2 regions of the Micrococcus sp. KRD026 genome follow, and region 1 is predicted to be linked to the other one. Evidence: riboswitches for the same ligand, from Rfam matches in the RefSeq annotation. Region 1 holds a riboswitch; the other holds the start of a gene.
What was found. A riboswitch is a leader RNA that binds a small molecule or an ion and turns the genes downstream of it on or off. The one in region 1 is predicted to bind S-adenosylmethionine.

Region 1 (3,390 bases):
GCCGAGGACGAGCGCCTGCCCGCGCACGGCGCCGCGATCCGCGCCCGCTTCGCGTGAGGGGGCGGGCGTGAGCGGCGTCCGCATCGACGCGTGGCTGTGGGCCGTGCGGCTGTACAAGACCAGGTCCGCCGCGACGGCGGCGGTGCGCGCAGGCCACGTGCGCATCGACGGCGAGCCCGTGAAGGCGGCGACGCCCGTCGTCGTCGGGAACCGGGTGCGGGTGCGCCAGGACGGACGCGAGCGGATCCTCGAGGTCACGGGGCTGATCGCCAAGCGGGTGGGTGCCCCCGTGGCCCGGCAGCAGTACGTGGACCACTCCCCGCCGCCCGTGCCGCGTGAGCTGCTCGCGGTGCCGTACCGCGAGCGGGGCGCGGGCCGGCCCACCAAACGGGACCGCCGGCAGCTGGACGCGCTGCGCGGCCGCGACCGACGCTGAGCGACTCAGTCCTCCCCGCGCCGTCATCCGCCGTCGTGATGGCGGCCTCATGCGGAGGGTGCGGTCAGCACCATCCGGAACGGCTTGTCGTTGTCCACCGTGACGGTGAACGTCATCGGCCCCGCCTCATCCACGGGGGGAGTCGCCGCCGACCAGCCGCCGCACAGCGCCTCCGATCCGGCCATCCAGGTCTTCGTTCCCCCGCCACCCCGTGAGGTCAGGATCTCCGTCTCACCGGTGGCATCCGAAGGACACAGCACGATGACCCGAAGGACCGCACCCTGTTGAGCGTCCACGGTGATCTGTTGTGTGCCCGTCCCGACCGCCTCCTCCAGGACGGACTCCTTCTCCGGGTCGAGATGGTCCGCATCCGGATGCCGGCGCGTGTACTCGACCAACGTCATCCCGTCCTCCTCGAACAGCGCGGCGGGGAGTGCTTCTTCACCGGCGGGTGACGACGCGGACGAACCGGTGGCGGAGGCCGACCGGGTTGCCGAGGGGGCCGCTGACGTCGGGGTGACGGAGGACGCCGCAGCGGTGGAGGCCTTCGCGGTGGAGGAGACGCTGCCCGGGGAAGCGGAGCATCCCGAGATGGCGGTGCCGAGGAGAGCCGCGACGACCACGGCGGCCGACAATGCCGCACGCTTCTTCTTGATGTCCATCCGCATGATCCGATCCCTTCCAAGAGAACCGTCTGCGGGGGCCGCGGGCCGCGGTCTCGAGCTCCCCCCCTCTCGAGTGGCTTGATCCTGACTGGGGATGCGCGGTGTGTCAAGCATCACATCGGGCAGCTCGGATGACGCCGCGCGACCGCGGCGCTTTGACCGCCCCACGGACCCCTCCGTAGGCTGACCCCAGAATCACGAGTTCCCGTCATTCACGGCCCTGGCCGGCGGGACGGCAACCCTCTCACGCAGTAGTGGGGTGCTCCAGGTGATGATTCGGCCCCTCGGACACCCCGACGGGCAAGTACCGCGCCTCCGCGGATCCGGGCGATCCGCGTTCCCGCCGTCTGCGGAGCCGCGTCAGTCATCGGAAGAGGACGCGCGCCATGACCCTGACCCACGAACCCCACACCGCCACGTGGGACACCGACCTGTCCCTCGGCAACCTCCGCTCCGGCCTCTCGGCCTTCCCCACCGGGGTCGTCGCGCTGGCAGGCCTCGCCGACGGCGTCCCCGAGGTGATGGTCTCCTCCTCCTTCGGCGTGGGCATCTCCTGGGAGCCGGCCCTCGTGTCCTTCTCCGCGCAGAACAGCTCCCGCACCTGGCCGCGCCTGCGCCGGGCCGGGGCGATCGGCGTCTCCCTGCTCGCGGCGGACCAGACGCCGCTGTGCCGCCAGCTGGCCTCCCGCGAGGGCGACCGCTTCGCCGGTCTCGACGTGCACCGCAGCCCGCACGACGCCCTGCTGTTCGGGGGCTCCTCGCTCTGGCTCGAGACGCGGGTGCACGCCGAGGTCCCGGCGGGCGACCACACGGTGGTGCTGCTGGAGGTGACGGCCTTCGCGGATCACACGGACGCCGCTCCCCCGGCCGCCCTGCACCGCAATCTCTTCCACGGCCTGCGCGCGCTCTGAGCGAACTCCAGGTGAACAATCGGGCCCCTGGTTCCCGGTCGGCGAGATCCGTGCAATGATGGAGCCTGAAGTTGATCAAGCTGTATCCCGCCATCTTCACTGCTCGTCAGCCCGGCATCGCCGGCGTCGATGAGTGTTGGGCAAGCGGTTCAGTCTCGCCGCTTCACCCGCGTCCCACATCCGGGCCGCGGTCCAACACCGCCACCGCACCGCGGGGGCACATCGAAAGGACACCATCATGGCTGTCGGTACTGTCAAGTGGTTCAACGCTGAGAAGGGCTACGGCTTCATCGCCCCCGAGGACAACTCCGCGGACGTGTTCGTGCACTTCTCCGCCATCCAGGGCAACGGCTTCAAGGAGCTCCAGGAGAACGACCGCGTCGAGTTCGAGACCCAGGACGGCCCCAAGGGCCTCCAGGCCGCCAACGTGACGAAGCTCTGATCTTCGCCTGACGCACGGCTTCCGACGCCCCCGGTCCACACGGACCGGGGGCGTCGTCGTGTGTCAGGCGTCCACGCCCCGCCGCGCACTGCGCCGCACTCCGCCGTACGCCCGTTCGACCGCGGCGCTGCGACATCACCGCAGGGCTGCACTGCGGTGATGTCGCTGAGGCGCGGTCCTCCGGGGTGGGCCTCGTCCTGGCCCTGCGCGTCAGGCCGCGCCCCGCCGACCCACGTGGCGACGCAACAGCAGCACCACGCCCAGGGCCAGCAGATACCCGGCCGCGACGACCGCGAAGCCGGCCCGGTAGTCGCCCGTGACGTCGCGCAGCAGGCCCATCAGCAGCGGGCCCAGGGCGAAGCCGGCGTACATGCCCATCGAGTTCGCCCCGGTCGCACGGCCCAGCCGCTCGGCCGGCACCTCGCTCAACAGGCCCGCGTTGATCACCACGTTGGCGCCCAGCACCGTCAGGCCGTGCACCGCGGCGCCCACCCACAGCAGGGCCGGCAGGTCCAGCAGGTCCGCGGCGAGGAACACCGCGACGCCGGCCACCGCACCCAGGCAGATCACGGCCAGCAGGGTGGTGGGCCGGTCTCCGGAGCTCATCCGCCGGCTCCACCCGATCCGGGAGAGCACCCCCACCACCCCGGACACGGCCGCCGCGGCGCCGCCGGCCACGAGCGTCATTCCCAGCGTCTCGACCGCGAAAAGCGGCAGGTAGGTGTTCGTGGCCTGCATGCCCAGGCCGGTGAGGAACGCGATCGCCGCGAAGAACCAGACCGTGGCCGGCAGGGGCGAGGTGTCCCGCCGTCGTCGCCCGCCGACGGGGCCGGTGGCCGGCGGCGGCGCCCCGGGCAGCGGCGGGGCGGCGACCAGGGCGAGCACCCAGAGCGCCCCGATGAGCACCGCGGCCCCCAGCGCGGCGCCCGTCCAGCC
Region 2 (3,390 bases), on a different contig from region 1:
CCCATCGATCCGCCGATCACGGCACGCCAGGCGCCGATCCCGAGGTGGTCGGCCAGGCGCCGCTCGGCCTCGACCGCGTCCCGCAGCGTGAGGAACGGGAACCGGGAGCCCCAGGGCCGCCCGTCGGGCGCGGGCGTCGAGGGCCCGGTGGAGCCGTGGCAGCCGCCGATCATGGCGGGGGCGACCACGAACCACCGGTCCGTGTCCACGGCGCGGCCCGGGCCGACGAGGGCGTCCCACCAGCCCGGCGTCGGGTCCTCCTCGTGCGCGGCCACGTGCGCGTCGCCGGTGAGGGCGTGCAGCACGAGCACGGCGTTGGAGCCGTCGGCGGCGAGGGTGCCCCAGGTCTCGTAGGTCAGCTCGACGTCGGGCAGCAGCCCGCCGGTCTCGGTGCGCAGCTCGCCGACCCGCAGACGGTGGCGGCCGCCGCGGGGCAGCGCGGTGCGCGACGGACGCGTGGCGACGGCGGTCATGCCCGCTCCCCCGCGTCGTCGTCGCCGCGGCGAGCGGCGGCCGCGAAGCCGCGCTCGAGGTCGGCGAGGATGTCCTCGATGTCCTCCACGCCGAGCGAGAGCCGCACCAGGCCGGGGGTGACGCCGGCGGCGCGCTGCTCGTCGTCGGTGAGCTGGGAGTGGGTGGTCGAGGCCGGGTGCACCACGAGCGAGCGGACGTCGCCGATGTTGGCCACGTGGTGGTGCAGGGTGAGCCCGTCCACGAACGCGGCCCCGGCCTCGCGGCCGCCCGCGATCTCGAAGGAGACGAACGCGCCCGCGCCCTTCGGCAGGTAGCGCTGGGCGCGCTCGTGCCACGGGCTGGACTCCAGGCCGGCGTAGACCACGTGCTCGACGTCGTCGCGGCCCTCGAGCCAGCGCGCGACGGCGGCCGCGTTGGCCACCTGCCGCTCCATGCGCAGGGACAGGGTCTCCAGGCCGAGGTTCACCAGGAACGCGTTGAACGGGGAGATGGCCGAGCCGTAGTCGCGCAGCAGTTGCACGCGCGCCTTGAGGATGAAGGCCAGGTTGGCGCCGAGCGGCGAGCCCACCCCGAGGTCCCGCGCGTAGACGAGGCCGTGGTACGACTCGTCCGGCTCGTTGAAGCCGGGGTACCGCTCGGCGTGCTGCGCGTAGTCGAACGTGCCGGCGTCGACGATCACGCCCGCGATGGCCGCGGCGTGCCCGCCGAGGTACTTCGTGGCGGAGTGGGTGACGACGTCGGCGCCGTGCTCGATCGGTCGCAGCAGGTACGGGGTGGCCAGCGTGTTGTCGACGATCAGCGGCACGCCGGCCTCGTGGGCGGTGTCGGCGACGGCGCGCACGTCCAGGACGTCGCCGCGCGGGTTGCCGAGGGTCTCGCCGAAGAACGCCTTGGTGTTCGGCCGGACGGCGGCGCGCCAGGACTCGATGTCGTCCGGGTCGGTCACGAACGTCGTCTCGACGCCGACCTTGGCGAGGGTGTGCTTGAACAGGTTCTGCGTGCCGCCGTAGAGGCTGGCCGAGGCGACCACGTGGTCGCCGGCGCCGGCGAGGTTGAGGATCGCGAACGTCGTCGCCGCCTGACCGGAGGCCAGCAGCAGCGCGCCCACACCGCCCTCGAGCGCGGCGATCTTCTCCTCCACCGGGCCCTGCGTCGGGTTGCCGATGCGGGTGTAGAGCGGGTCGAGGTCCTTGAGCGCGAACCGGTCCGCGGCCACCTGGGCGGACGGGAAGTCGTACGAGGTGGTCTGGAAGATCGGCAGGGCGGTCGCACCGAAGGCGTGCTGGCCGACGGCGACGCCCGCGTGGACCTGCGCGGTGGAGAAGCCCCAGGCGTCGGGGGTCGGGGTGGTCTGGTCGGTCATGGCGGACCCTCCTGAGGGGTTCAGGGGCCGGACCCGGCCGCCCCGCCCGCCGGCCGACGTGCCGATCCGCGGACCGGCGTCGTCGAGGTGCCGGAGATGACCCGGCGCCGTCGAGAGGGGCCGTGGGATCGGCCCGCGCTTGCCGGCGTCCGTTGTGGGGCCGGCCTGGTCGTCACCCGGGGCACCCCACCGCGGAAGGAGGGTTGCCGGTCAGCATGCCGGGGCCTGTTGCTGACTCTCGTGACCGTGCCTCCGAGTGTAGCCCGCCGCCCCGCCACGATTTCGTCACGCGTGTCACACGCGGATACGCTCTCCGCACGGGGCGCCCGACCCGTCAAGGGCTCGACGCCCCCCGACTCGCACCAGGTCAATCCCCGGGGCAGCCCGGGAACGGAGAGGAACAGCGCAGTGCACACCTGTCGCATGGACCACGTGTCCTACGCCGCCGGCCCCGAGGGCCTGGACGCCACGGTCGCCCGCATCGCCGAGACGCTGGGCATCGAGCGCATCAAGGGCGGTGTCCACCCCCGTTTCGGCACCCAGAACGCGCTCTTCCCCATGACGGAGGGGCAGTATCTGGAGGTCGTCGAGGCCCTGGACCACCCGGCCTCCCTCAGCGCGCCGTTCGGCCAGCTCGTGCGCGCCCGCACCGAGCAGGGCGGGGGCTGGATGAGCTGGGCCGTGGCCACCCCGGACATCGGCCGGTTCGAGCGCCGCCTCGGCCGCGAGGCCGTCCCCGGCAACCGTCGCTTCCCGGACGGCCGCGAGCTGTCCTGGCGGCAGATCGGCATCAAGGGCACCCTCGCGGACCCGCAGCTGCCGTACATCCTGCGCTGGGCCGACGGTCAGGAGGACATGCACCCCTCGCAGGCGGCCGAGGCGCAGGCCTCGATCGAGCGGCTGAGCATCGCCGGCTCCCCGGAGCGCCTGCTCGAGTGGCTGGGCGAGGAGGGCGAGGAGTCCGCGGTCGCGGACGTCAACGTGGAGTACGTGGCGCCGTCGGGCACCCCCGGCATCGTCTCGGTGACCTTCCAGACCCCGCGGGGCGACGTCACCCTCTGACCCGCCCCGCCGCCGCCGTGGGGGCGGTGACTCAGCCGAGCAGGCCCGCCCGGGCCAGCAGCGGATAGCCCACGAACCCGACGGCGTCGAGCAGGAAGTGCGCCACCACCAGCGGCATCACCCGGCGCACCCGCAGGAACACGAGCACGAACACCACGCCCATCAGCGCGTTGCCCACGCCCGGCCCGACCCCCTGGTACAGGTGGTAGGCCCCGCGCAGCAGCGCGAGGGCGAGCACGACGGCGGCCACGCGGGTCGGCAGGAACAGGCCCTCGGCGCTCGCCCACGACGACGGCACGGCCGGCGCCGGATCGCGGTGCAGGCCCGCGGCCCTCAGCCGCTGCAGGTAGCCGAGCCGGTCGACCAGCCAGGCCCCCACGATGACCTCCTCGAGCAGGGAGTGGCGCACGGCCGAGAGCAGCAGGACCGGGACCTGGTACCAGCTCTCGTCCATCGCGTTGGCGACGATCGCCGTCGTGATCCCGAGGGCC

Region 2: another riboswitch for S-adenosylmethionine. It lies ahead of J1M40_RS01550 (bifunctional o-acetylhomoserine/o-acetylserine sulfhydrylase); the one in region 1 lies ahead of J1M40_RS05810 (flavin reductase family protein).

The regions. Positions count from the first base shown of each region.
Region 1 covers NZ_JABFBA010000015.1:37,057-40,446, reverse strand. The annotation lists gene hisD (histidinol dehydrogenase) at 1-57, shown strand, start outside; gene J1M40_RS05820 (RNA-binding S4 domain-containing protein) at 68-436, shown strand; gene J1M40_RS12675 (hypothetical protein) at 484-1,098, opposite strand; SAM riboswitch class IV at 1,295-1,414, shown strand; gene J1M40_RS05810 (flavin reductase family protein) at 1,488-2,012, shown strand; gene J1M40_RS05805 (cold-shock protein) at 2,251-2,454, shown strand; gene J1M40_RS05800 (MFS transporter) at 2,665-3,390, opposite strand, start outside.
Region 2 covers NZ_JABFBA010000005.1:30,093-33,482, forward strand. The annotation lists gene J1M40_RS01545 (homoserine O-acetyltransferase) at 1-473, opposite strand, end outside; gene J1M40_RS01550 (bifunctional o-acetylhomoserine/o-acetylserine sulfhydrylase) at 470-1,837, opposite strand; SAM riboswitch class IV at 1,968-2,083, opposite strand; gene J1M40_RS01555 (VOC family protein) at 2,261-2,899, shown strand; gene J1M40_RS01560 (CPBP family glutamic-type intramembrane protease) at 2,931-3,390, opposite strand, start outside.